One region of the Pseudomonas sp. CDFA 610 genome, then DNA from elsewhere that is predicted to be linked to it. Evidence: predicted binding sites of a transcription regulator. Region 1 holds the regulator's gene; each other region holds the start of a gene.

Region 1 (9,683 bases):
ATCACTGTGCCCGCCAGCCATGGCCGCTGACCACGCTGTGTGCGCCACTTGATTTCATTCGGATCAAGACGCAAAGAGCGACTGACCTGATGCACCGCCAACCCCCACTCGTACCCCTGAACCGAAATCACATACTGCAAACCCTGGCGAAAATCATCGCGGTAGCGATCAGGCATGATCCAGCGCGCGGTATCCAACACTTTCAGGTTGCCCGCCTGAGAAGGCAGGATTCCGAGAAACCAGTCCGGCTGACCGAACAGAGGTGTCAGCTCCTGCCCTGCCAGCGGATAAATCGACCCCAGGCACACCAACGGCACCGCCAGTGTCAGACCCGCTACATCGAACAGCAGGCATTCGAACGGCTCGGCAGCCCAGGCCGGACGACCATCGCTGGTCGGCGGCGGCGTGGGCGTGCGCTGCGGCACCATGGTGCTCAGCTCGGCAACCGGCTCGACCAACTCGACTGCCGGAATCTGCGCCTCGACTTCAGCCACGATCACCGGTGCAACGTCCAGCACAGGCGCCACAACCGGTGCAGCGACAACCACAGGCACCGCTACTGCGGCAGGGGCGGCGACAGCCACCGCGACCGGTTTTATCTGCGCCTGCCTGCGCGCATCAAAGGCCTGCTCTTCAAGCACCGCCGCCTGAAACTCGTCGATGGTGCTGGCCGGAACCTCCGGTTCTTCGGTCGCGTCCTGAAGCAACGCGTCCAGATAGGACTGCAGAGCCAGCTTGGGTCGTGTTGCAACTTCTACAGGGCGGTTCATACCGGGGCCCAACAAAAAATGGAGCGAGTACAGCCTGATAGAGTTATCGGCCGCATTGAGGCATCACTTGAGCTGACAGCAGAGAAAGAATATGCGCGCATGTCAGGCCACCTGAGCATTGAGTTGCTCGGCGAGCATATGCTTGAGCAATGCCCGATATGCGATCACCCCGCGGCTCTTGCTGTCGTTCTGCGACGGCGTCAGCCCCGCACGGCTGGCGTCGCGCAAACGCGTGTCCACCGGCACATAGGCCTGCCAGACATGCTCGGGAAAACTGTCGCGTAACAGCTTCAAGGTGCCCATGGAGGCTTGAGTACGGCGATCGAACAATGTCGGCACGATGGTGTAAGGCAACGGCACCTTACGGGAGCGGTTGATCATGGTCAGGGTGTTGACCATGCGCTCCAGACCTTTGACGGCCAAAAATTCGGTTTGCACGGGAATCGCCAACTGCTGACTCGCAGCGAGCGCGTTGACCATCAATACACCGAGCAACGGCGGGCTGTCGATCAGCGCATAGTCAAAATCCTGCCACAGCTGGGCGAGGCTCTTGGCAATCACCAGACCCAGACCACTCTGGCCCGGCGACTGTCGTTCCAGAGTCGCCAGCGCCGTACTGGATGGAATCAGCGAAATACGCTGGTCGCTGGTCGGCAACAGGAGCTGGCCCGGAAGCCCGTCAGGAACGGCGCCCTTGTGCAGAAACAGATCGAACGCACTGTGTTCCAGTTCGTCAGGGTTGTGCCCGAAATAGCTGGTCATGGAGCCGTGGGGGTCAAGATCGACCACGACCACGCGCTTGCCCGCATCGGCCAGCAGACCGGCCAGGGCAATGGTCGTGGTGGTCTTTCCGACTCCACCTTTCTGGTTGGCTACTGCCCAGACTCTCATTGATGATTTCCTTCCGTACAGCGACGACCGTACCGATACAATATTAGGGAGCGGGTGACGGAGAATTGACAGTGTTCGCACGTACCGGCGGCTTTGCTGGCACCGGTGCAGTTTGTGTGCCAGCACGCTTCAACGCGGCATCCGGCTGCGCATTCGCGGTGCCGGTACTGGTCAGACTGCGCCGGACATCCAGGTTACGGGATATGACCAGCACGACACGTCGGTTCTTGGCACGCCCTGTAGCGCTGGTGTTCGGGGCAATGGGCTGGAACTCGCCATAGCCGACTGACGCCAGACGCGCCGGGTTGACGCCGTCGATGGCCAGCATGCGGACAATGCTGGCCGAACGTGCCGACGACAGTTCCCAGTTGGTCGGAAACTGCGCCGTACTGATCGGCAGGTCATCGGTGAAACCTTCGACATGGATCGGGTTGTCGAAGCGTTTCACGATGCCAGCGACCTTTTCAATGATCGTGAACGCCTTGTCGCTGGGCATGGCATCACCACTGCCGAACAGCAGACTGGAATTGAGCTCGATCTCGATCCACAGCTCGTTGCCACGCACAGTCATCTGATCGGACTTGATCAGATCGCCAAACGCGTCGCGTACATCCTGGGCAATGGTCTGCAACGGGTCACTGGCTGACGAGGCGATACCGGCGTCGGTTTCCTCGCTGTCTTTGAGCAACGGCTCGGACGGCTTGACCGAGACCGGGCGCTGCTCGCCGATGGGGATCGGCTTCATGGTGCGCTCGGCGTCGTTGAATACGCCGACCAGGGCCTGCGACAGAATTTTGTACTTGCCTTCGTTGACTGACGAAATCGAGTACATCACCACGAAGAACGCGAACAGCAGCGTAATGAAGTCGGCGTAGGACACCAGCCAGCGTTCATGATTTTCGTGTTCTTCGGGCTGACGACGTCGAGCCATGAGGTGTTACTCCATGAAGCCTTGCAGCTTGAGTTCGATGGAGCGCGGGTTCTCACCCTCGGCAATGGACAGCAGACCCTCGAGCAGCATTTCACGGTAACGCGCCTGGCGGTGGGCGATGGCCTTGAGCTTGTTGGCCACCGGCAGCAGGATCAGGTTGGCCGTCGCAACGCCGTAGATCGTGGCAACGAAGGCCACGGCAATGCCGCTGCCCAGCTGACTCGGATCGGCCAGATTGCCCATCACGTGAATCAACCCCATGACCGCACCGATGATGCCCACGGTCGGCGCGTAGCCGCCCATGCTCTCGAAGACCTTGGCGGCCTGGATGTCACGGGTTTCCTGGGTGATGAAATCCACCTCCAGAATGCTGCGAATCGCTTCCGGCTCAGCGCCGTCGACCAGCAACTGCAGGCCTTTGCGGGCATAGCTGTCAGGCTCGGCGTCGGCAACCGTTTCCAGTCCCAACAAGCCTTCCTTGCGGGCAGTCATGCTCCAGCCGATCACGCGGTCAACGCCACCGGCAAGATCGACACGTGGCGGAAACAGCACCCAACGAATGATTTTCATGGCGCGCATGAAGGCGCTCATGGGTGCCTGCAACAGCGACGCTCCCAGCGTACCGCCGATCACGATCAGCGCTGCCGGGCCGTTCAGCAGCGCACTGAGGTGTCCGCCTTCGAGAAAGTTGCCGCCAATGATCGCCACGAACGCCAGGATCAGTCCGATCAGACTCAGTACATCCATCAGAGGCACGCCTCGACCAAATGACGACCGATATCGTCCAGGCTGTAGATCGCGTCCGCCAGCTCAGCCTTGACGATGGCCATCGGCATGCCATAGATCACACAGCTCGCCTCGTCCTGAGCCCAGACCGTGCTGCCTGCCTGCTTGAGCAGACGAGCGCCTTCACGGCCGTCGGCCCCCATGCCGGTGAGCACGACTGAAAGCACCTTGTCGCCATAGGATTTGGCAGCCGACCCGAACGTGATGTCCACGCACGGCTTGTAATTGAGGCGTTCGTCACCGGGCAGAATCTTCACCATGCCACGGCTGTCGACCATCATCTGCTTGCCACCGGGGGCCAGCAGGGCAAGGCCCGGACGCAGCACATCACCATCCTCGGCTTCCTTGACGCTGATCTTGCACAACTTGTCCAGACGCTCGGCAAAAGCCTTGGTGAACGCAGCAGGCATGTGCTGGATCAGCACCAGCGGTGCCGGAAAACTGGCAGGCAGTTGCGTCAGCACACGTTGCAACGCAACGGGACCGCCCGTCGAGGTACCGATGGCAACCAGCTTATAGGCCTTGCGCTTGGGCGCTCCCGAGGTGGTCGGATGGGCTGGCGCAGGAGCATGTGGCTGGGCATGGGCTGCATGAGGCGCAGGCGCTGCGGTGCGCGGCGCAACCGTGCGTGCAGGCATTGTCGATGCAGGTGCCGCGGTACGGGCAGCGGGCGCAGCGGAGGAAGAAACCGGAGCGGCGGAAGTGGAACTTGCTCCACTGAAACGACGGTTACTGCGCGAGATGCTGTTGATCTTTTCGCACAGCAGTTGTTTGACCTTCTGCGGGTTGCGCGAGATGTCTTCAAAATTCTTGGGTAAAAAGTCCACCGCACCGGCGTCCAGTGCATCCAGCGTGACGCGGGCACCTTCGTGAGTCAGTGAGGAGAACATCAATACCGGAGTCGGGATGCGCTGCATGATGTGACGAACCGCCGTAATGCCATCCATCATCGGCATTTCGTAGTCCATCGTGATCACGTCAGGCTTGAGCGCGAGCGCCTGTTCTATAGCTTCCTTGCCATTGGTTGCCGTGCCGACAACCTGGATGTTGGGGTCCGAAGAAAGGATTTCCGTAACGCGGCGGCGGAAGAAACCGGAATCATCCACCACCAGGACCTTGACTGCCATAAACACTCCAATAGGCGCCGCAGGCAGCCGAAGCTGCCCGCAACCCCAGAATCAAATACGCCGTGCGGCGTAACGCTTGAGCATGCTCGGTACATCGAGAATCAAGGCAATGCGACCGTCACCGGTGATAGTGGCGCCCGACATACCCGGCGTACCTTGCAGCATCTTGCCCAGCGGTTTGATCACCACTTCTTCCTGCCCGACCAGTTGATCGACGACAAAGCCGATGCGCTGGGTGCCGACAGACAGAATCACCACGTGCCCTTCACGCTGCTCTTCGTGCGCGGCCGAACTGACCAGCCAGCGCTTGAGGTAGAACAAAGGCAAGGCCTTGTCACGCACGATCACCACTTCCTGACCATCTACGACGTTGGTGGTCGACAGGTCCAGGTGGAAGATCTCGTTGACGTTGACCAGCGGGAAGGCAAAAGCCTGATTGCCCAGCATGACCATCAGGGTCGGCATGATCGCCAGCGTCAGCGGAACCTTGATGACGATTTTCGAGCCCTGTCCCTTGGTCGAGTAGATGTTGATCGAGCCGTTGAGCTGGGAAATCTTGGTTTTGACCACGTCCATGCCCACGCCACGACCGGAGACATCGGAAATCTCGGTCTTGGTCGAGAAGCCCGGCGCAAAGATCAGGTTGTAGCAGTCGGTATCGCTGAGACGGTCCGCAGCATCCTTGTCCATGACACCGCGCTTGACGGCGATGGAGCGCAGCACGTTCGGGTCCATGCCCTTGCCGTCATCCGAGATGGACAACAGGATATGGTCGCCTTCCTGCTCTGCCGCCAGAATCACCTTGCCGCCGCGGGACTTGCCGGTGGCTTCGCGTTCTTCAGGGGTTTCGATACCGTGGTCGACCGCGTTGCGCACCAAGTGGACCAGCGGGTCGGCCAGTGCCTCGACAAGGTTTTTGTCCAGGTCGGTCTCTTCGCCCACCAATTCCAGATTGATCTCTTTCTTGAGCTGGCGAGCCAGGTCACGAACCAGACGCGGGAAGCGGCCGAAGACTTTCTTGATCGGCTGCATGCGGGTTTTCATCACTGCGGTCTGCAGGTCGGCGGTCACCACGTCCAGGTTCGAAACGGCCTTGGACATGGCTTCGTCGCCACTGTTAAGACCCAGGCGAACCAGGCGGTTACGCACCAGCACCAGTTCGCCGACCATGTTCATGATCTCGTCCAGGCGCGCAGTATCGACGCGCACCGTGGTTTCGGCCTCGGTCGCGACCGGCTTTTCGCCCGTCGGGGCGGGAGCACGAGCGGGTGCAGGGGCAGCAGCCTTGGCTGGCGCAGGTTCGGCCTTTGCAGCAGGGGCAGGCGCAGCAGCAGGCTTGGCAGCGGGGGCCGGGGCAGGCTTGGCAGCAGGTGCAGGCGCCTTGGCGACGACCGCGTCAGGCTCGAACTTGCCCTTGCCGTGCAGCTCGTCCAGCAGGCTTTCGAATTCGTGATCGGTGATTTCGTCGGAGGCCGCAGCCTGTGCCGTCGCTGGAGCCTTGGCCGCAACGGCCTCGACAGCCACCGGCGCAACGACAGCAGCGTCGAACGACCCTTTGCCATGCAGTTGATCCAGCAATGCTTCGAACTCGTCGTCAGTGATCTCGTCACTGGCCGGTGCGCTGCCGCCAGCCTTGGCCGCAGGGGCCGGTGCTGGAGCGGCATCGGCGGCAAACTTGCCCTTGCCGTGCAACTGATCGAGCAGGGATTCGAATTCCTGATCGGTGATCTCGTCGCTCGACGAGGCCTGAGCGGCCGGGGCCGCAGCAGGTGCTGCAATCGGCCCGGAGCCGTGCAGCGAATCGAGCAACTGTTCGAATTCATGGTCCGTGATGTCGTCGCCGCCAGCCGCCTCGGCAACCGGAGCAGCCGATTCGGCGACTTCAGCCACAGGTTCAGGCTCGGCAACTGCGACTTCGTCATTGGACTGTGGTTCAGCCAGACGGGACAACGCCGCCAGCAGCTCCGGCGTCGCAGGCGTCAGGTCAGTACGTTCGCGCACCTGGCCGAACATGCTGTTGACGGTGTCCAATGCTTCCAGGACCACGTCCATGAGCTCGGAATCAACGCGACGCTCACCCTTGCGAAGGATGTCGAACACGTTTTCGGCGATATGGCAGCACTCCACCAGCTCATGAAGCTGGAGGAAGCCGGCGCCCCCTTTTACAGTGTGAAAACCGCGAAAAATTGCATTGAGCAGATCAGCATCATCCGGTCGGCTTTCCAGCTCGACCAATTGCTCTGACAACTGCTCCAGAATTTCGCCGGCCTCTACCAGAAAATCCTGAAGGATTTCTTCATCGGCGCCGAAGCTCATGGGGGTGCTCCCTAAAATTAACCGTCAACAGACCTAGAAGCCGAGGCTCGATAGCAGATCGTCTACATCATCCTGTCCGGATACGACGTCTTCACGTTTATCGGCATGAATCTGCGGACCTTCACCCTTGGCGAGATGTTTTTTAGGATCTTTTTCCGCAAGGATGGATTCTTCGTCATGTTCGATACCCGCAAAGCGATCGACATGGCTGGCCATGAGCACCAGTTTGAGCAAATTGCCTTCCACTTCAGTGACTAACTGCGTGACACGCTTGATCACCTGACCGGTAAGGTCCTGGTAATCCTGGGCGAGCAGAATGTCATTGAGGTGAGCGGAAACCTCGTGAGTCTCCTTTTCGGTACGCGTCAGAAAACCATCGACCCGCTTGGCGAGATCGCGAAATTCCTCGGCACCGATTTCGCGGCGCATGAAACGTCCCCAGTCTTCGCTCAACGCCTTGGCGTCGGAACTCAGACCGTTCATGACCGGCGTGCTTTCCTCGACCAGGTCCATGGTGCGGTTGGCCGCATTTTCGGTCAGTCGCACGACGTAACCCAGACGCTCGGTGGCATCCGTGATCTGCGATACCTCTTCGGCCTGAGGCATGTGCGGATCGATCTGGAAGTTGACGATTGCACTGTGCAGCTCACGAGTCAGCTTGCCCACTTCCTGATAGAGGCCGCGGTCGCGTGTCTGGTTGAGCTCATGGATCAGTTGCACAGCTTCGCCGAAACGGCCTTTTTCAAGGCTGGTAACCAGTTCCTGCGCGTGTCTTTTCAGGGTCGACTCAAAGTCGGCCATCGAATCATTGTTATCCATAGCGCCCTCGCGGCATGCATCAGCTATTGACGCGTTCAAAGATCTTTTCGATCTTCTCTTTCAGCGCTTGAGCCGTGAATGGCTTGACCACGTAACCGTTAACACCGGCCTGTGCAGCTTCAATGATCTGCTCACGCTTGGCTTCGGCAGTGACCATCAGCACCGGCAGGCTCTTGAGGCGCTCGTCTTGACGGACCTGGCGCAACAGATCGATACCGGACATGCCAGGCATGTTCCAGTCCGTCACCAGAAAGTCAAAGGCACCGCTCTGCAACATCGGCAGCGCGGTCAGACCGTCATCCGCTTCCGATGTGTTGGTGAACCCCAGATCACGCAACAGGTTCTTGATGATCCGCCTCATCGTTGAGAAGTCATCAACGATGAGGATTTTCATGTTCTTGTCCAATTCGACCTCCAAGCAGTCTTTAACGCGTTCAGCACCTGAACACGCTGTTCACTCAATACTGGCACAGCACACCCCCGGCTGTACGAAACGACGACGGGCTTGGCAAAACGACAGGTACAGACCTGAACGAACAGCCCATCGAGGCACCGCCCGACAGGCTCCTGCCTTGTCTATCCTGTTACCACGTAACGCTCTGCACAGCCGGCTTGAAGTCACTGTGCGGACCAGGCCGCACCTTGACTGTCAACGCGCTCGCCACTCCCCCAAACGCCCTCGCAAACGAGCTGCGCACTGGCTGTGTAACTGACTGACCCGCGATTCGCTGACACCCAGGACCTCTCCGATTTCCTTGAGGTTCAGCTCTTCGTCGTAGTACAGCGCCAAGACCAGACGCTCACGCTCCGGCAGATTGGCAATCGCATCGGCCAGGGCTGCCTGGAAGCGCTCGTCTTCCAGGTCCCGTGACGGTTCAAGCGAACCGCTGGCACCGTCCTCGTGCAGCCCTTCGTGATCGCCGTCCTGAAGCAGGTCGTCGAAACTGAAGAGGCGGCTGCCCAAGGTATCATTCAAAATCCCGTAATAATCATCGAGACTCAACTGGAGTTCGGCAGCAACCTCGTGATCTTTAGCGTCACGTCCGGTTTTCGCTTCAATTGCGCGAATTGCGTCGCTTACCATGCGCGTATTGCGGTGGACCGAGCGAGGCGCCCAGTCCCCCTTGCGCACTTCGTCGAGCATGGCGCCACGAATACGGATACCCGCATAGGTCTCGAAACTCGCACCTTTGGTGGAGTCGTATTTGGTAGAGACTTCCAGCAGGCCGATCATGCCGGCCTGGATCAGGTCCTCGACCTGCACGCTGGCTGGCAAGCGGGCCAGCAAGTGATAGGCGATGCGCTTGACCAAGGGCGCATAACGCTCGATCAGCTCATACTGCGAATTCCGGGAAGCCTTGCTGTACATCTGGTAGCCGCTCGCTGTCATTGGACAGGCCCCGCACTGGTCTGGTGAACGAGTCGTTCAACGAAAAATTCAAGGTGACCCCTTGGATTGGCCGGCAACGGCCAGGTATCGACCTTTTGAGCAATGGCCTTGAATGCCAGCGCGCATTTGGAACGCGGGAAGGCTTCGTAGACGGCACGCTGTTTCTGTACGGCCTTGCGCACGCATTCGTCGTAAGGCACAGCCCCGACATACTGCAGCGCCACATCCAGAAAGCGGTCCGTGACCTTGGTCAGCTTGGCGAACAGATTGCGGCCTTCCTGCGGGCTCTGGGCCATGTTGGCCAGCACCCGGAAGCGATTCATGCCGTAGTCGCGGTTGAGCAACTTGATCAGTGCGTAGGCATCCGTGATGGACGTCGGCTCGTCGCAGACTACCAGCAAGACTTCCTGCGCGGCGCGTACGAAGCTGACCACCGATTCACCGATGCCTGCCGCCGTGTCGATCACCAGTACATCGAGGTTGTCGCCAATTTCACTGAACGCCTGGATCAGACCTGCGTGCTGGGCAGGCGACAGATGAACCATGCTCTGAGTGCCGGAAGCGGCAGGCACGATGCGAACGCCGCCCGGCCCCTGAAGAAGCACGTCGCGCAATTCGCAACGGCCTTCTATGACATCGGCGAGCGTGCGTTT
Region 2 (9,683 bases), on a different contig from region 1:
CCGACGGGCGTGACGCCGTCTATCAAGGGGCCAGCGAGCCTTATGATCTTATCGTGCTGGACCTGGGTTTGCCCGGCCTGCCCGGTCTTGAAGTGCTGGAGCAATGGCGAAGCAATGGTCTCGCCATTCCGGTGCTCATACTCACTGCCCGTGGCTCATGGTCCGAGCGCATCGAAGGGCTCAAAGCCGGCGCTGATGATTACCTGACCAAGCCCTTTCATCCTGAAGAGCTTCAGCTGCGCATCCAGGCATTGCTGCGCCGCTCGCACGGGTTGGCCAACCAGCCTACGCTGGAAGCGGCAGGCCTGAAGCTGGACGAGGGGCGACAGTCAGTATCGCTCGATGGTGCCGATATCCAGCTAACGTCGGCCGAGTTTCGGCTGTTGCGCTATTTCATGCTGCATCCCGAGCAGATTCTCTCCAAAAGCCATCTCTCCGAGCATCTGTACGATGGAGAAAACGAACGTGATTCCAATGTGATCGAGGTGCACGTCAACCATCTGCGTCGCAAGCTGGGACGGGGTGTGATCGAAACGCGCCGTGGTCAGGGCTATGTGTATGGTGGGGCAGGCGGTTGAAGTCCATACAGCGGCGATTGAGTCTGGGCCTGATCGCCGTCATGGTTGTCGTGGGTCTGGTCATGGCGCAGACCAGCCTCTGGCTTTTTGAACTGGGCCTGCAGCGTTATCTGGAATCGGGCCTGCGTAACGAAAGCGAGAATCTGCTCGTTGCGCTGGTCCGCGGGCCGGCAGGCCTGCAACTTGACGATCATCGGCTGTCAGGCGCCTATCAGCGTCCATTATCCGGACATTACTTCCGCATGGATCTGCCACAAGGTCACTGGCGGTCGCGTTCGCTCTGGGATTTCGAGCTGCCCGAGTCAGGCCCCGTCGGCTTGCATGCCAATTTTGAACTCGGCCAGACCGGTCAGTCGCTGTTGATGCTGACGGCGGAATACCGAAAGTTCGGCAAGAAAATCACGATCACCGTGGCTCAGGACTACACGCCGGTCAAAGCCAGTTTCCGCCGGATGCAGCAGATCGGTCTGGGGCTGGGGCTTGCAGCGTTGATACTGGTACTCGTGCTGCAGCGCGTCACGGTCTTCAGAGCATTAAGGCCACTGGAAACGGTTCGTGAACAGATTTCACAACTTCAGCAAGGTCAGCGTTCACAGCTGGACGAGCATGTACCGCTCGAGCTTGAGCCGCTGGTTGCCCAGATCAACCATTTGCTTGCCCATACCGAAGACAGCCTCAAGCGCTCGCGCAATGCGCTAGGTAACCTGGGACATGCGCTCAAGACCCCTTTGGCGGTGCTGCTCAGTCTCGCGCTGAGTGATCAGCTCGACAACAATCCGGCGCTGCGTAAAACCCTTCAGGAACAGCTTGAAAATATTCGGCTGCGTCTGGAGCGCGAGCTTAACCGCGCCCGGCTTTCAGGTGACGCGCTGCCCGGCGCGCGCTTTGATTGCGACACCGAGTTGCCTGGTCTTTTCTCCACGCTAGGCATGATCCACGGTGGTCATCTTGATTTGATCAACAAGGTGGAAGGCGGCATGTACCTGCCCTGGGATCGGGAAGACATTCTCGAGTTGCTGGGTAACCTGCTGGACAACGCATGCAAGTGGGCGGACAGCGAGGTGCAATTGGATATCCTGCGTCAGCATCAGGGTTTCCGTTTGCTGATTGACGATGACGGCCCCGGCATTCCCGAATCCAGGCGCGCAGAAGTGTTCAGCCGGGGAGCACGTCTGGACGAGCAGATCACGGGGCACGGTCTCGGTCTGGGTATCGTTCGCGACATCGTTGAGGCTTGGGGTGGCCAATTGCAGCTGCTCGACAGCCCATTGCACGGACTGCGGGTACAGATCGATCTTCCCGAGCGAACCGCTCCCTGAGCATCTTCAGTTCAGCCTGACAGAAAATCAGGACCGATCTTCATATTCAGACAAGGCTGCCGATAAAGGAGGGGTATACCTGACTTTATAACAATAACCATAAGGCCAATCCTATGCGTCTTAGTCTGAAAGCCAAGGTGCTGTCACTGGCAATACTGCCGGTTCTGATGTTCGGGCTGGTGATCAGCGCGACGACCGTATTCATGCTGCACCAGCAGGCTGACCGAGAGGTCAGCGACACGCGAGAGCGCCTGCTCTCCGAGGCCAAGACCACCCTGCAAAACTACGTTGCTATCGCGATGACCGCCATCAAGCCGTTGTATGAGGCATCAGCTCCGGGTGATGAAACAGCAAAAGCCACGGCTATCAAGTTGCTGTCCGCAGTGTCCTACGGCAAGGATGGCTATCTCTTCGGCTACGACTCCCAGGTCATTCGTATTTTCAGAAGTACCAACCCCGACGGTCTGGGCAAGAGCTTCAATGACGTGCGTGACCCGAATGGGGTTTACCTCAATCGGGAACTGGTTGCCGTCGGCAAGGCGGGAACCCACTATGTGATGTATTCCTCGGCGCTCCCTGGCAAGACCGAACCTGTGCCCAAGATCGGTTACACCGATTATCTGCCCAAATGGGACCTGGTTGTAGGCTCTGCGGTCAATCTGGACGGCATCGATGCTCAGGTCGCCGTCGTCAGGCAGAACGTGGAAGCTCGCTTGCAGGAAATGCTCTACAGCATCCTTGGAATCACCTTGCTGGTCCTGGTGGTCATCAGTGTTGCTGGGATGCTGCTGACCGGCACGTTGTTGCGCCCCCTGCGCCTGATGAAAGACAACCTCGACGACATCGCTGCAGGCGAAGGCGATCTGACACGTCGTCTGGCTGTAACCAGCAACGACGAGCTGGGTGAACTGGCGACCTCCTTCAACCGCTTCGTAGACAAGATCCACGGGCTGGTGCGGCAGATCACTGAAATGACCGGACAGCTGAACGGGTTGGTGAGTGAAGTGTCGTCGCAGGCTCAGCGTTCAGAAAGCGCAATGGAGCGTCAGCGCCACGAGACGGATCAAGTGGCCACCGCCATCAACGAAATGTCGGCCGCCGCGCAGGAGGTCGCCAAGAGCGCCCAAGGCGCTTCGGTGGCCGCGCAGCAGACCGATGAGCAGGGGCGCACGGCCAAGCGTGTCGTCGATGGCAGCATTCGGCAGATTCACGCGCTGGTGGACGATATTCGCAAGAGCGGTACGTCGCTGGACAGCTTGCAGCAAGACGTGTCGTCAATCGTCAGCGTGCTCGGTGTCATTCGCTCCATTGCCGAGCAGACCAACCTTTTGGCCCTCAACGCCGCCATCGAGGCTGCAAGGGCAGGGGAAGCCGGTCGCGGTTTTGCCGTGGTTGCAGATGAGGTGCGAGCGCTTGCCAGCCGCACCCAGCAGAGCACGCAGGAAATCCAGGCAATGATTGATCGCCTGCAGCACGGCACGCAGGAAGCCGTCTCCGCCATGCGTCGTTCCAGCGAGGCCGGTGACGGGACGTCGACCCAGGCCAACGAGGCGGGTCTATCGCTAAGTACCATTGGCGAGCTGATTGCGACCATCAACTCGATGAACGCTCAAATCGCGAGTGCGGCTGAAGAGCAGACGGCCGTGGCGGAAGAAATCAATCGCAGTGTCCATCAGATCGCCGGAGCGGTCGAAAGCGTGGCAGACGAAACCCGGCAAAGTGCGCAGACCTCGCGCAGTCTTGCTGAACTGGGCTCACGTCTGGATGGATTGGTTGGCCAATTTCGGGTCTGACCCGGCTGTCGTCGTTTCCCACGGCACTCGTACGTTTGTCCGCTGACTAAGAGCTAGGCCGCGCGCAATGCGCGGTCTACTGACATGGACTGGACATGAACGAAACCGTACAGCAATACAAGACACTACTCCTGCTACTGGTGGGGGTGACCGTTGCCTTTATCTGGATTCTGCTGCCGTTCTACGGCGCAGTGTTCTGGGCCGTGATTCTCGGCATTATCTTTGCGCCGCTTCAGCGCAGACTGTTGCTTCGATTCGGTTGGTCACGCAACCTGACATCCCTGTGCACGCTGATCATCTGTTTGGTTATCGCCATTTTGCCGGTGATCATCATCAGCGCGTTGCTGGTTCAGGAAGGCACCACCCTGTACAAAAACGTCGAAACCGGGCAACTGGACATCGCGGGCTACCTGGCTGAATTCAAGACCCTGTTGCCGCACTCGCTGCAGGCGCTGCTTGACCGGCTTGGCATGGGCGACCTTGAAGGGCTGCGCGACAAGATTGCCAAGGGCGCGATGCAAGGCAGCCAGTATCTGGCGACTCAGGCCTTCAGTTTCGGGCAGGGGACCTTCGATTTCGTGGTCAGCTTTTTCATCATGCTTTACCTGCTCTACTTCTTCCTGCGCGACGGCCACGAACTGGTCCGCAAGATGCGCAACGCGGTCCCACTGGCTGAACAGCAGAAGCGCCGCCTGCAACTCAAATTCACCCGCGTCGTACGTGCTACGGTCAAAGGTAACGTCGTGGTGGCGGTCACGCAGGGTGCGTTGGGCGGGTTCATCTTCTGGGCGCTGGACATCCCGAGCGCACTGCTCTGGGCGGTCATCATGGCCTTTCTGTCGTTGCTGCCGGCGGTGGGCGCGGGGATCGTCTGGGCGCCTGTGGCGTTGTACTTCCTGCTCAGCGGTATGATCTGGCAGGGCGTCGTTCTGGGGCTGTTCGGTGTCTTCGTCATTGGTTTGGTAGACAATGTGCTGCGTCCGATTCTGGTCGGCAAGGACACCAAGATGCCGGACTACCTGATCCTGATCTCTACACTTGGCGGCATGTCGGTGTTCGGCCTGAACGGCTTTGTCATCGGCCCGCTGATTGCTGCGCTGTTCATCTCCACCTGGGGACTGTTCAGCAGTGCCAAGAAACCCGTTCGATTGCCGGGTTAGCATTGTCCGAGGCGAAAAAAAACCCTGCCAGGCGGCAGGGTTTTTTATGTTCAGGCAATCAACCCGGCATGTGAATACCCGCGTTCACCACCAGATCCAGCAACGGTTGTGGGTAGACACCCAGTACAAACGTCAGGATCGCCACGGCCAGTAGCATGACGCCACCGGTGCGCTGCGCCCAGTTGAAGGCTGCGTCGTGACGCGGCAGCTTGGCATCGACCAGGTACATCGTGACCATGACGCGCAGGTAGTAGAACAGGCCGATGGCGCTGCCCAGTACCAGTGCGCCGACCAGCCACCACAGCTGAGACTCGACACCCGTCGCGATCATGTAGAACTTGCCGATGAAGCCAGCCGTCAGCGGAATACCCGCCAGCGACAGCAGCATCAGGGTCATGACAGCGGTCAGGTACGGACGACGCCAGAACAGACCACGGTATTCGAACATCGCATCGGCGTCGCGACCGCTGTACGGCGACGACATCATGGTGATCACGCCGAAGCTGCCCAGAGACGTCAGCACGTAGGTGGCCAGATAAACACCGATGGCTTCGACCGCCATACCTTTGCTGGCCACCAGCGCGATCATCAGGTAACCGAAATGCGCGATGGAGGAATAACCCAACAGACGCTTGAGGTTGGTCTGAGTCAGTGCCAGCAGGTTACCGACCAGAATCGAGGCCACTGCGATGACTGCCAGTACGTCCTGCAGCACACCGCTGCTGGCGGCTGGCGAGATCTGGAACAGGCGCACCAGCACAGCGAACACCGCAACCTTGCTGGCCGTGGCCAGAAACGCTGCAACCGGAGCAGGAGCGCCTTCGTAAACGTCTGGCGTCCAGAGATGGAAAGGCACCAGCGACAGTTTGAATGCCAGGCCGACCAGCATCATTGCCAGACCCAGGCTCGCAATCGGGCTAGGCATACCGGTCGCAGCGATGGCCTTGCCGATGCCTTCGAAACTCAACGAGCCTGCTTCCGCGTACAGCAACGCCATACCGAACAGCAGAAAGGCCGAACCCGCAGCCGACAGCACCATGTACTTGATGCCGCCTTCCAGCGAGCGCTTGTTGAAGAAGGCATAGGCCACCAGACCGTAGACCGGCACCGAAAGCAATTCGAGACCGATGAACAGGCCAGCAAGGTGCTGAGCACTCACAAGAACCAGACCGCCAGCGGCTGCCAGCAGGATCAGCAGGTAGAGTTCTTCGCGGTTGCCCGGATACCCGACCTTGGCGTCGCCCAGATAGGCATGAGCCATGGTGACGCACGCCAGGGTAGAGGCGAGGATGATCGCCATGTACAGGCAGGCGAAGTTGTCGATCTGCAGCAGCGGTGTGACTGCCAGCGGGGCAACCTTCAATGCCGGGTAAATGGAAAGCAGGGCCAGGTTCAGACCCGCTACCGAGAGCAGAAAGGTTTGCGAGTGATTGCGGCGCCAAGCGATCGCCAGCATCACCACAACGATGGTGATGCTGGTGATCAGCAGCGGCGCAAGCGCAATAAAGTGTTGAATCGTCAGGTCCATAGCGCTCTTACCGGGCCGAAGCGAGTTGAGTGAAGGCAGTGCCTAGCCATTGCTGCACGCCGTGCATGGTCGCTGCCGAGGTGTCGAGAATCGGCTGCGGGAAGACCCCTAGCACAATCAGCAACACGGCAAGGCCCAGCACCATGATCATTTCCCGTCTATCCATGCCCTTGAGAATCTCGTCCGATCTGGACGGGCCGAAGTAGGCGCGGTGGATCATGATCAGCGAATAGACAGAGCCGAATACCAGACCGGATGTGGCAATGGCGGTGACCCATGGCGAGCTGACAAAACTGCCCAGCAGGATCAGGAACTCACCGACGAAGTTACCGGTGCCTGGCAGGCCCAGAGAAGCGGCCGCGAAGAACAGGCTGATGGCTGGCAGATAAGCGATTCGCGACCAGAGGCCACCCATTTCGCGCATGTCACGCGTGTGCAGGCGCTCGTACAGCTGACCACTGAGGATAAACAGCGCAGCAGCCGACAGACCATGCGCCAGCATCTGTACAACGACGCCTTGCAGAGCCTGCTGGCTGCCGGAGTAGATACCGATCAGCACGAAGCCCATGTGCGAAACGCTGGAGAATGCGATCAGACGCTTGATATCGGTCTGGGCGAACGCCAGGAAAGCACCGTAGAAGATACCGACCAGGCCGAGCGTCATCGCGATCGGTGCGAACTCTGCCGAGGCATTAGGGAACAGCGGCAGTGCGAAACGCAACAGACCATAGGCCGCAGTCTTCAGCAGGATACCTGCCAGATCGACAGAGCCTGCTGTCGGCGCCTGAGCGTGCGCATCCGGCAGCCAGGAGTGAAACGGTACGACCGGCAGCTTCACGGCGAACGCGATGAAGAAGCCCAGCATCAGGATGTACTCGGTGCCTGGCGCTAGTTTGGTTTTCAGCAAGTCGGCATAGGCAAAGGTGATGACACCTGTCTGATTGAAGTGCACCAGCACCAGGCCCAGAATCGCCACCAGCATGATCAGGCCGCTGGCCTGAGTGAAGATGAAGAACTTGGTCGCGGCATAGATACGGGTTTTCTTGCCGTCTGCCGAGCTGTGACCCCAGAGCGCGATGAGGAAGTACATCGGCACCAGCATCATTTCCCAGAAGAAGAAGAACATGAACAGGTCGATGGCGAGAAACACGCCCACCACGCCGCCCAGAATCCACATCAGGTTAAGGTGGAAGAAGCCTACCTTGCGCTGGATTTCCTTCCAGGAGCACAGCACCGACAGCACGCCGAGCAGGCCGGTCAGCAGAATCATCAGCAACGACAGGCCATCAAGGGCCAGGTGTACGTCGATGCCGAAACGGGTGATCCACGGCTGGTGAAATTCCAGGGTCCAGGTCGGATCCGCACCGGGCACCGGCGCGTAGCCGAAGTTGCCGGTGGCCCAGAGCCAGAGGCCCAGGGCCAGTTCGAGGGTCATGGTCAGCAGCGCGATCCAGCGCGGCAGGGTAGGGCCGAAGCGCTCACCCAGCCAGCACAGCAGGCCGCCGATAAAGGGGATCAGGATTAGCCAAGGCAGAATCATGACGGGCTCAATTCCTTTCGCAAATTCGCAAGGTTCATGTCAGACCGCAACCAGAATGACGGCACCGAGTACCAGAACGGCACCCACGGCAATCGAGGCAGCATACCAACGCAGCTGGCCGGTCTCGGTACGGCTCATGGTGTCATGACCGCCTTTGACCAGACGTGGGATCAAGCCGATGGTGCGGTCGAACGGATCGCTACGCAGCAGATGACTGATCGCCAGATAAGGTTTGACGAAGAGCTTGTCGTAGATCCAGTCGAAGCCCCAGGCGGCGAACCACCAGGCTGACAGGAAACGGCCCGGACCGCTGTTGGCAATGGCTGTTGCCAGACGACGCTTGCCGAGGAACAGCAATGCCGCAAGCAGAATGCCCGCCAGTGCGATGGCGCCCGAGGCGATTTCCAGGCTGTGCTTGGCTTCGCCACCGGCATGGCCAACGCTTTGCGGCAATACGCCGGCCAGCGGAGGCGTGATCAGCGCGCCGATGAAGGTCGACAGTACGATCAGCACCGACAGTGGCAACCAGTGAGCGATGCCGTGACCCGCGTGCGCTTCGGTCTTGGCTTCACCGTGGAACGCGATGAAGATCAGGCGGAAGGTGTACAGCGATGTCATGAACGCACCGACCAGACCGGCGTACAACAGACCGTTGTTACCGCTGGCGAACGCTTCCCAGAGGATTTCGTCCTTGGAGTAGAAGCCTGCCGTCAACAGTGGCAGCGCGGCCAGAGCGGCACCACCAACGATGAAGCTTGCGTAGGCCAGTGGCAGTTTCTTCCACAGGCCGCCCATCTTGAAGATGTTCTGCTCGTGGTGGCAGGCAACGATCACGGCACCCGATGCAAGGAACAGCAGCGCTTTGAAGAACGCATGCGTCATCAGGTGGAAGATCGCACCTTCCCATGCGCCGACACCCAGCGCCAGGAACATGTAGCCGATCTGGCTCATGGTCGAGTAGGCGAGAATACGTTTGATGTCGGTCTGCACCAGCGCTGCGAAGCCTGCCAGTACCAGGGTGACGCCACCGACGACGCCAACCAGATGCAGGATGTCCGGCGCGAGGGCGAACAGGCCGTGAGTCCGGGCAATCAGATAGACACCGGCCGTGACCATCGTTGCAGCGTGGATCAGGGCCGAAACCGGGGTAGGACCGGCCATCGCGTCCGCCAGCCAGGTCTGCAGTGGCAGCTGTGCAGATTTACCGACAGCACCACCGAGCAGCATCAGCGTCGCCAGTACGATCCAGAAGTCGCCGACCTTGAAGTGCTCCGGCGCCCTTACCAGCAGTTCCTGAACGTTCAGCGTACCCAACTGCTGGAACAGGATGAACAGGCCGATGGCCATGAACACGTCGCCGATGCGGGTCACGATGAACGCTTTGAGGGCTGCGTTGCCGTTGTTGCGGTTGCTGTAATAGAAACCGATCAACAGGTAGCTGCACAGGCCCACGCCTTCCCAACCGAAGTAGATGAACAGCAGGTTGTCGCCCAGAATCAGGAACAGCATGCTGGCAATGAACAGGTTGGTATAGGAGAAGAAGCGCGAGTAGCCCGCTTCGCCGCGCATGTACCAGGACGCGAACAGATGGATCAGGAAGCCTACACCGACCACTACACCCAGCATCGTGACGGACAGGCCGTCCAGATACAGGGCGAAGTTGGGCTGGAAGCCATCCACGTCCATCCAGCGCCACAGCACTTGGGTGTAATGACCACCCTCAGGCGGTGCGACGTTGAATTGCCAGATGACCCAGGCCGTCACG
Region 3 (9,683 bases), on a different contig from region 1:
CTGGCGCGCACAAGCCCTACGCCACCGGCATTCGCAACCCGACAGCGCTGACTATCCAGCCTGAAACCGGACAACTGTGGGCCGTGGTCAACGAGCGTGACGAACTGGGCCCGGATCTGGTGCCGGATTACCTCAGTTCGGTGAAAGAAGGTGGCTTCTACGGTTGGCCATACAGCTACTGGGGCCAGAACGTCGATACCCGCGCCCAGCCGCAGAATCCGGAAAAAGTCGCCGCCGCGATCAAACCGGACTACAGCCTTGGCTCGCACGTCGCTGCTCTGGGTGTGGATTTCTCCATTCCGGAAATGGGCGACAAGTTTGCCAATGGCGTCTTTGTAGGCGAACACGGCAGCTGGAACCGCGACAATCCGGTCGGCTATAAAGTGATCTTCGTACCGTTCAGCAATGGCAAGCCATCAGGTGAACCGCTGGACTTCGCGACCGGTTTTCGTGGCGATGATGGCAAGACCCGAGGCCGGCCTGTCGGCGTAACGGTCGATCCCAAAGGCGCGCTGATCATTGCCGATGACCTGGCCAACACGGTGTGGCGAGTGACGCGCAATCAGTGAAGCCAAGGCCTCTTTGATTGCATGAACAGCCTTCATGAGAACTGACAGCTGAAGACGTCGGTCGGCAACCGAGCTTTTAAAAGCTGTTGCCGACCGGATGTTTTGAAGACTCCTGTACAGCAAACACCACGCCCCGGCACATGGCGCTCCATTGCTTGTCACCCATCGTGATGCCCGCAGAGATTCGCCTCAGCATCAGTGCTAAAACTTGAAATTCCCTACCAGGCGATTCAGTTCAACCGCAAGGTTGGCCATTTCGCCGCATGCACTCGCCGTTTGACTGGACGCCGCCGCGCTTTGGGTTGACAACTCACGAATAGCGGTCAGGTTTCGATCAGCCTCTCGTGCGACCTGTGCTTGTTCCTCGGACGCCGTAGCGATCTGTGAGTTGCTCTCGTTTATCAGGGTAATCGCCTCGACGATCTGCTTAAGGGAGGCATCTGCGCTCTGGGCGACACCGATTGCACGGGTGGCCATATCCGAACTCACATTCATCGCGGTCACGGCCTGCGTAGAATCACCCTGGATTGCGGAAATCATTTGTTCTATCTCAAGCGTGGACTGTTGAGTTCTGTGTGCCAGCGCACGGACCTCGTCGGCCACTACTGCAAATCCACGCCCCTGCTCTCCGGCCCGCGCAGCTTCAATCGCCGCATTGAGCGCGAGTAGATTGGTTTGCTCGGCGATAGCACGAATGACTTCCACCACTTTGCTGATGTCCTGGGCCCTAGTGGACAACGCTTTGACCTGAGTGCCTGTCTCAACAACGTTTCCAGCGAGCCCCTCGATGGCCTTCAACGTCTGGGCCACGTTTTCTATTCCACTCAGTGTGTACGTCATTGTCTGGCGTGACGTGATTGAGGCCGCTTCGGCATTGCGAGCCACTTCATCCACGGCCGCCGTCATCTCAGTCACTGCCGTCGCGGCCTGACCCACTTCATCGTTCTGACGAACCAGGCCTTTACTGGCGTTTTCAGTAACCGCTGTCATTTCTTCCGAAGCAGACGCCAGTTGTGTCGATGAGTCAGAGATACGAGAGATGGTATTACGCAGATTAACTTGCATTGTCTCCAGAGCAACCAGAAGCCTGCCAGCCTCATCGCGCCCGCTGGGATGAATATCTTCAGACAAGTCGCCCGCCGCAATTCGCTCTGCGATCGCCAAGGCTTCACGGGTCGGCGAGATCACACTTCTGATGAGCAGAGTGGCCAGTATCAAGGTCAACACCACAACGATTCCAATCAAACCCACGACCGTCCAGAAGCCTTGAGTATAGAGAGCGGATGCCTTTAACCCGGCCTGCCTGGCACCTTCATCATTAAAGAGGGTGAGTGCATTGATTTTCTCCCCGAGTGCATTGGTCAGAGGACGAATGACATTATTAATCAGTAATACAGCACTGGCGTTATCCTCTGCACGAACCAGACGCTCGAAGGCATCCAGTTGTTTCGAGTAATTACCCGCTTCCGTGTTGACTGCCAAGTACAAACGGCGCTCTTCTTCACTGGCGATGAGCGGCTCATATTGAGCAACTGCGTCATCCAGTTTACGTCGAAAACCATCAAATTGAACGATTGTATCTTGCCTGATTTTTTCATCCGGCGTGGTCACAGCCCTGAGGCTTTCCAGGCGCAGCCGTAGCACACCAGAGTTCATGAGGCCGGTCTGCCGGATGCTCGCCATCCAGTTCAACTCAACGTCCTGCTCCACCTCGTGCAACTTTTCCATTTGGTTTATCGCGACGATGCCGAGCGCGATCACAATAGAGATGATCAATGAAAAGAATACGGCAGAGCGTGGCGCTAAATTCAGATTTCGAATCTTCATAGCAGGACCCTTTTTGTAATTATTAATAAGAAACACTTGCCCTTAAGGCAGTGTTGTATCGACTCTTGAAAATACGGACGTCAGCGTCTTCAATGGTATGAATAAAGCACCGCAATCAATGCTGATTCGCACTGCGTTTGCTAACGACGTGTCCAAGACGCTGCCAACACCCGCATCAAAAACCGCGTATCAGTCTACGCTTGACTCACGTGATAACACTTCTCGTTGCCAGTAACGTATTAATATGTCTTGATCAGCATTCTGCAATCAATCACCAGAGAAATGGCCAAGTGATATCACTCTAGCGCAGCAAACGTGAAATTTATGTAATTTTTTGAACGATCATTCAATATCGGATAAGACTTTAGTCTCGAAAAATAATAAGTCAGCTAACCATAATATGAGCAAACTAACGAAACTTGCTGAGCTGTCCGGGCCATAACACCCGTAACACAGTGATCCGGGTATTGGGTATTTGCAATGAAGGCACGCTGCTGTAACGGGCCATGAGCTGTTGCAGCGCAGGCAGCGCAAGGCGACGCACCGCAAATGATGGCAAGACCTGAAACTACCCCCCGGACATCGAAATCGACCTGACTGTGACCCACAAGATGGTTGATGTGATCGGCGACGGGCATGACGCGGGCATCCGGTTCGGCGGTACCGTCCCGGAAGACATGATTGCCCGGTGTCTGTCGCCCGACGTGGCCTGGGCGGTGGTCGGCACGCCTGATTACCCGCAACGTTTCGGCACGCCGACGCACCCCGAAGACCTGAAACAACAACGCTGCCTGCGCATTCGTCTAGGTTTTGTACGAAAAGTCGGCGAGCGAAGGTCAGGCAAGGCAAAAACAGGCGAGGAAGCGGAGTCTACGTGTTGTAAATGAGCATTCCGATCGGACTCGCGCACGAGCCTGTTTTTAACGCAGCATCACCGAGCGCAGCCACTTTTCGTACAGAGCCTAGGCAATGCCCGACTCTATGACTGGCAGTTCATGAAGGAGGGCCAGGCGCTTGAAGTCGAGGTGCCGGGCACTATCACCATTGATGAAACACGTATCGGCGTTGCGCTGGTCACCCGTGGCGTGGGCCTCATGTACGTGCCGGCCGCCATCGTAGAACCTTACATCGCAGCCGGTTCATTGCAGCGCGTACTGGAAGACTGAACGCATGTGGACCCGGGTTTTCACGCTTATTACTCCAGCTTCAGGCAGGTGCCCGTCGGACTGCGTCTGCTGATCGAGCTCATTCGCGAACTGCAGCCCATGGGTGCCCTGCCCCAGACAACGTCCTACCCTTCCTGACGCTTGCTGAACACGTCCTTGAAGATCGGCACTGCCGAGAACGTATTCGGCCAGCCAGCATAGAACGCCAGTTGCGTGAGCATTTCAGAGGCTTCGCTCTGCTTCAGGCCATTGTCCATGGCGCGATTGAGCTGAAAAGTCACCTGTGCAACCTGCCCGTTGGCGACCAGCGAGCTGACCGTAATCAGGCTGCGATCTCTGGGTGCCAGCCCCGGCCGCAGCCAGAGATCGCGGAACAGTGCCTTGGTCGTGTATTCCACGAGGCCCGGCGCAACGGAGCCGACGTTCTTGTCCACTTGCGCAACGCGCGCCTGTTCGGTGGCCTCGTCGAGGGGGAGTCGTGCGGGCGAAACCGGTGCCAGTTGATCGGCATCGATATTACGCACGGCAAACACCTCCTTCGCAATCAGGAGGGTTGCCGTGGCATTGCCCCAGCCCGAGTAATACGCCAGATGATTAATGGTTTCCGAAAGCTCCAAAGGCGTGACGCCATTATCCAGCGCCCGATTGAAGTGGTACGCCATCTCGACCGTCTGGCCTCGCGATATCAATACCGCCACAGTCACCAGGCTCCTGTCGCGCGGGGACAGACCGGGGCGTTTCCACACCTCGCCCAGCAGCAGTGCATCAGTATTGTGGGCCAGTGCCGGAGACACGGCGCGTGCGTCGCCGGGCGTGGGAACCTCATGCTGGAGAGTCCTTTGTCAGTGGCGGCACAGGCGGTGAGCAGAACCGCGAACGTCGAGAGAGCCAGTTTGCCAGCCGTCATAACGCGGCCTCATATTGCGCTTCAGTCACGGCCTCCAGCCACTCGACGTTCTTGCCGTTCTGCGCTTCCTGAATGGCCATGTGCGTCATGCCGGTGGTGGACGTCGCCCCATGCCAGTGCTTGACGCCCGGCGGCGTCCATATCACATCGCCCGGTCGGATCACCTGCTTCTCGCCACCCTCCTGCTGAATCCAGCCTGTGCCGGACGTCACGACCAGGGTCTGCCCCAGCGGATGGGTATGCCACATGGAGCGGGCACCGGGCTGGACCGTGACGTAACCTGCCGACACCTGCGATGGCGAGCGGGCAGGAAGGAGCAGGTCAGCATGAATCTCAAGGTGGTGATTCACAGCGCCAGAGCCTCGATCCGCGTGACACTGGATCAACTCACTGATGCCTCAGCGTCGACAGACATCGTCATTGACCTTCACCGCCAATCCACACTGATGGAGTGCATCGCTGTACTCAATCGGCTCGACAAAGAGCTGTTGAACGCCAACGTCAATAACGCCATAAGTTCCTGAACATCAGGATCGCTGATACGGTCTTCAATCTTCAAAGCCTGGCGCGCGCTCATCGTGTCAGGGCGCAGGTTTTTTCGACGAGGGGGCACAGGAACGCAAGGCGGGCTCGGCAGGGACGCTTGATCAGTGTCCCGAAAACGCAAAAAACCCGCCGGAGCGGGTCGTTTTGCGAACATGACCATTCCGACATCCTGTCAGTAGCCTCCTGGCAATGGTCGATCTTCCCTGATCGCTGCACCGTTCCTTCGCTGCAGCTGTTGAATTGGATCCTACGTTGCTGGCGAGCCAGGCAACAGAGCCAATAACGTCTGACGCTGTAAGCCTTTTGCTATACCTGCAACACGCCCTCTGTAGCAAGGCACCGATATGCGGACACCAGGGTTGCGCTGGGGCAGGTTTGCACAGCGTTCGACACTGACGCACAGCCCGACACCACCCAGCATTGAGCCCTTCGCAAACCCGGTGCTACCATGCGCGACCGCCATGCAGGCAAGGGAATATCCGGTTCATGAGCAGCATTCGCGAGCGCAATAAAGAACTCATCCTGCGCGCCGCCAGCGAGGAATTTGCCGACAAGGGCTTCGCTGCCAGCAAGACCAGCGATATCGCCGCCAAGGCCGGTGTTCCGAAACCCAATGTCTATTACTACTTCAAGTCCAAGGAAAACCTGTACCGCGAGGTGCTGGAAAGCATCATCGAACCTATTTTGCGCGCCTCTACCCCCTTCAACCCCGAAGGCGTTCCGGCCGAAGTGCTCAGCCGCTACATTCGCGCCAAGATTCAGATTTCCCGAGACCTGCCGTTTGCGTCGAAGGTGTTTGCCAGCGAGATCATGCATGGAGCGCCGCACCTGACGCCTGTACAGATCGAACAGCTCAACGGACAGGCCCGCCACAATATCGAATGCATTCAGGCATGGATCGACAGCGGACAGATTGCCCCGCTCGACCCGCACCACCTGATGTTCACGATCTGGGCAGCGACCCAGACGTACGCCGATTTCGACTGGCAGATCGCAACCGTGACCGGCAAGGCTGCGCTGGAGGACAGCGATTACGAAGCGGCGACCCGGACCATCCTGCGTCTGGTGCTCAAAGGCTGTGAGCCGGACAGGTAGCGCGGCAAAAAAACGCGTTCCCCAAACGCAAAAAACCCGCCGAAGCGGGTCGTTCCTGCACATGTCCATCCCGACATCCTGTCAGTAGCCTCCTGGCAATGGCCGATCTTCCGTGATCGCTGCATCGATCCTTCGCTGCAGTTGTTGAATTGGATCCTACATTCACTCAGGGGCATCCGATAGAGCCAATGACGCCTGTTGGTGTAAGCCTTTCGCTATGGTTTCAAAATAGTTCCGCAACCCTGCAAATAAATGTGACGGTCATCTCATGTTTGGTCATGATGCGCCGAGAAGCTGGAGAGGCCCTGATAGTCGGCGTTGGCGCCAGTCGGGACGACCGCTTCAGGGAAGAAAAAAGAAAAAGAAAATAACGTATGGGGTAGAGATCATGAATATGCGCAGTTTGTCCATCAGCCGTCGGTTATGGCTGATTCTTATCGTTTCTGTGCTGATGCTCTTTGTCCTCGCAGCCACCCTGCTCAAGCAGATTCACGACGATCTCTATCAGGCCAAGGCCGAGAAGACCATGCATGTGGTGCAGACCGCCAGCGGCATTCTTACCTTCTATCAGGGCCTTGAAGCCGCCGGCACCCTGCCACGCGAGGCCGCCCAGCAACAGGCCTTGAAGGAAATCAAAGGGCTGCGTTACAGCCAGAATGACTATTTCTGGATCAACGACCTGCAGCCCGTGATGATCATGCACCCGACCAATCCCAAGCTTGAAGGCCAGAACCTGTCGGCCATTCGGGACCCGGACGGTTTTGCGGTGTTCAACGAAATGGTAACGGTCGTCAAAAGCCAGGGCGCTGGTCTGGTCAATTATCGCTGGCCCAAGCCAGGCGCCACCGATCCGGTGAAAAAGACCTCCTACGTCCAGTTGTTTCAACCCTGGGGCTGGATTCTTGGTTCCGGCGTATACGTGGACGATGTGGCCGCAGAGTTCAAGACGCAGATGTGGAACGCCGGGATTTTCATCGCGGGCATCGTGGTGGTCATGATCCTGATGCTGACCCTGATCGTGCGCAGCATTGTTCGCCCTCTCAGAGCGGCCGTCAGCGCGATGGGCAATATCGCTAGCGGCGAAAGCGATCTGACCCGCACGCTGGAAACCCATGGCAGCGACGAGATCACTGAACTGGGCACTCATTTCAATGCATTCATCGCCAAGCTGCGCAACGTGGTGGGCCAGTTGCAGAACTCTGCCGTGACACTCGGGCAGGCGTCCACCGATCTGGGCAACAACGCCGAGCAGGCGCAGAACCGCAGCCAGCAACAGTCGCAGCAGATGGATCTGGTGGCCACCGCCGTCAACGAAGTCACCTATGGCGTGCAGGACGTGGCCAAGAATGCCGAACACGCTGCCAGTGAGATGCGCAATGCCGAATCCCAGGCGCAGCAGGGTCAGGTCAACATCGACAACAGCCTGCGCCAGATCGAGCACCTCTCGGACACGATCGGCCAGGCGGTGGAAGTCATGCAGACGCTGTCCAGCGAAAGCACCCAGATTGGCGGTGTACTGGAAGTGATCAGCTCGATTGCCGAGCAGACCAACCTGCTGGCGCTGAACGCGGCCATCGAAGCGGCACGCGCCGGGGAACAGGGTCGCGGGTTTGCGGTGGTGGCGGACGAAGTACGCCTGCTGGCGCAGCGCACGCAAAAATCCACGGCCGAAATCCAGGCGATGATCGAGCGCCTGCAACGGCATTCGGATGCGGCGGTCAAGGTCATCGGCGACAGCAGTCGTTCCTCGCAGTTGACCATCGAACAGGCCAATCAGGCGGGCCAGAGCCTGACATCGATCAGTCAGGCCCTGCGCAACCTCAACGGTCTGAACGCCTCCATCGCCAGCGCCACGTTGCAACAGTCACACGTGGTCGATGACATCAACCAGAACGTCACCCAGGCCGCACAACTGTCGCAGAGCACTGCGCTGGCAGCCGAACAGTCCACCACGGCCAGCCAGCACCTGAGAAGGTTGAGCGACCAGCTGAACGACCTGCTGAAGCAATTCCGCGTGTAATTGATCGCTTCAACGGTGTGTGCGGGAACCTCCTGCACACACCGTTGCCTGAGACCTGTTCACTAACTGCAGGGGGTCACATGCGCACACTGGAATTGGCAGGCAGCACCGTGCCAGTGCTGGGTCAAGGCACCTGGCACATGGGTGAAAAAGGTCATTTGCGCTCGGCAGAAATTGCCGGGCTGTGTCGCGGCATCGAACAGGGTCTGACCCTGATCGACACCGCTGAGATGTATGCCGACGGCGCCGCCGAAGAAATCGTCGGTCAAGCCATTGCCGGACAGCGCGACAAGGTGTTCGTCGTCAGCAAGGTGTATCCGCACAACGCCAGCCGTACGGGTATTCCGAAGGCTTGCGAGGCCAGCCTGCGTCGGATGAACACCGATTATATCGATCTTTATCTGTTGCACTGGCCGGGTCAGTACCCGCTGACCGAGACCGTCGAAGCGTTCGAACGCCTGCGCGAAGACGGCAAGATCGGTGCCTGGGGTGTTTCCAATTTCGATGTACCGGACATGATCGAACTGGACAACCCGCGTTGCGCCACCAATCAGGTGCTGTACAACCCGGAGCAGCGTGGCATCGAGTTCGACCTGATGCTATGGAGTGCCAATCGTCATTTGCCACTCATGGCGTACTGCCCGATCGGTCAGGCGGGTGATCTGCTGTACCACCCTGCCCTGCATGAAATCGCCAATCGTCACAGCGCCACGCCTGCGCAGATATCGCTGGCATGGGTGCTGCGCCAGGACAACATGATCGCCATCCCGAAAGCGACCGATCCCGAGCACATCCGCTTGAACGTCGAGGCGGAACAGATCAGGTTGACCGAACAAGACCTGGCCGATATCGATCGGGCCTGGCCGACGCCCACCCGCAAGATGCCATTGGCAATGGTCTGATCACTTGGGACGGGGAATGTCGAACTGATCCAGTACAGGGTTCACGGTCCGGCTGAAGGCTTTGCGTTCCTTGCGCTCCTTGACCGAACTGACGATCTCGGAGATGCCCATCCCCAGCCCGATGGCGCCGCTGACCACCCAGCCCACCGGACCTGCCGCCGCGCCAATCGCTGAAGCGGCGGCGGCACCGGCGGCCTGACCGGCAATGGCGCCCACAATCCGGCCGCCCACCGCGGCTGCGACACGCCCTCCAAGCCCCACCGCGGCCTGTGAACCGGCGCGCTTGACGCCGATCTTGTCACCAATGTCGGTCACTTCCTGAAAGGCACTGGCGGCAAGTTTCACGTCTTCTTTCTTGTCATTGGTGTTTCTGTTGGTGCCGCCCGGTACGAACGCCGCGGACATGCCCGGTGCGCCGGACGTGGCTTTCGCAGAAGCCGTCTGGTTGACCACGCTGGCCAGCGCCGGATCGCTGCCCACAATCATCTGCGCCTGTCTTTCGACGTTGTCGCCCAGAAACGCCTGTACATCCGGGTCATTCTGCAATTGGGCGATCTTCTCGCCCAGCGCAGTTTCAGTGGCCTCGGTGCCGCGAATCGAGCGCCCGGCGACCACGTATTCACTCACCTGCTGCAACTCCACCAGAACGGC

The links. Region 1 encodes FliA, which starts transcription of late flagellar genes. Its sites were predicted from a motif close to CTAAAGTTTNNNNNNNNNNNGCCGNTAA; they were not measured.
Region 2: the regulator FliA is predicted to act here: its motif matches at 1,936-1,963, upstream of KDX39_RS15735 (methyl-accepting chemotaxis protein).
Region 3: the regulator FliA is predicted to act here: its motif matches at 6,376-6,403, upstream of KDX39_RS03980 (methyl-accepting chemotaxis protein).

Annotation. Positions count from the first base shown of each region.
Region 1 is NZ_JAGTPM010000006.1:75,146-84,828, reverse strand. Features, by position in the region: gene KDX39_RS12590 (CheW domain-containing protein) at 1-770, opposite strand, end outside; gene KDX39_RS12585 (ParA family protein) at 873-1,661, opposite strand; gene motD (flagellar motor protein MotD) at 1,705-2,592, opposite strand; gene KDX39_RS12575 (flagellar motor protein) at 2,599-3,339, opposite strand; gene KDX39_RS12570 (protein-glutamate methylesterase/protein-glutamine glutaminase) at 3,339-4,505, opposite strand; gene KDX39_RS12565 (chemotaxis protein CheA) at 4,557-6,821, opposite strand; gene KDX39_RS12560 (protein phosphatase CheZ) at 6,855-7,640, opposite strand; gene KDX39_RS12555 (chemotaxis response regulator CheY) at 7,660-8,034, opposite strand; gene fliA (RNA polymerase sigma factor FliA) at 8,290-9,030, opposite strand; gene fleN (flagellar synthesis regulator FleN) at 9,027-9,683, opposite strand, start outside.
Region 2 is NZ_JAGTPM010000007.1:399,584-409,266, reverse strand. Features, by position in the region: gene KDX39_RS15745 (response regulator transcription factor) at 1-578, shown strand, start outside; gene KDX39_RS15740 (sensor histidine kinase) at 575-1,897, shown strand; gene KDX39_RS15735 (methyl-accepting chemotaxis protein) at 2,011-3,690, shown strand; gene KDX39_RS15730 (AI-2E family transporter) at 3,786-4,850, shown strand; gene nuoN (NADH-quinone oxidoreductase subunit NuoN) at 4,909-6,378, opposite strand; gene nuoM (NADH-quinone oxidoreductase subunit M) at 6,386-7,918, opposite strand; gene nuoL (NADH-quinone oxidoreductase subunit L) at 7,958-9,683, opposite strand, start outside.
Region 3 is NZ_JAGTPM010000002.1:201,264-210,946, forward strand. Features, by position in the region: gene KDX39_RS03940 (PQQ-dependent sugar dehydrogenase) at 1-569, shown strand, start outside; gene KDX39_RS26520 (methyl-accepting chemotaxis protein) at 771-1,634, opposite strand; partial or broken gene KDX39_RS26525 (MCP four helix bundle domain-containing protein) at 1,629-2,396, opposite strand; partial or broken gene KDX39_RS03950 (LysR substrate-binding domain-containing protein) at 2,972-3,199, shown strand; gene KDX39_RS03955 (hypothetical protein) at 3,392-3,562, shown strand; gene KDX39_RS03960 (carboxymuconolactone decarboxylase family protein) at 3,688-4,356, opposite strand; gene KDX39_RS03965 ((R)-mandelonitrile lyase) at 4,466-4,819, opposite strand; gene KDX39_RS03970 (hypothetical protein) at 4,796-4,993, shown strand; gene KDX39_RS03975 (TetR/AcrR family transcriptional regulator) at 5,502-6,110, shown strand; gene KDX39_RS03980 (methyl-accepting chemotaxis protein) at 6,499-8,130, shown strand; gene KDX39_RS03985 (aldo/keto reductase) at 8,211-9,032, shown strand; gene KDX39_RS03990 (type III effector HrpK domain-containing protein) at 9,033-9,683, opposite strand, start outside.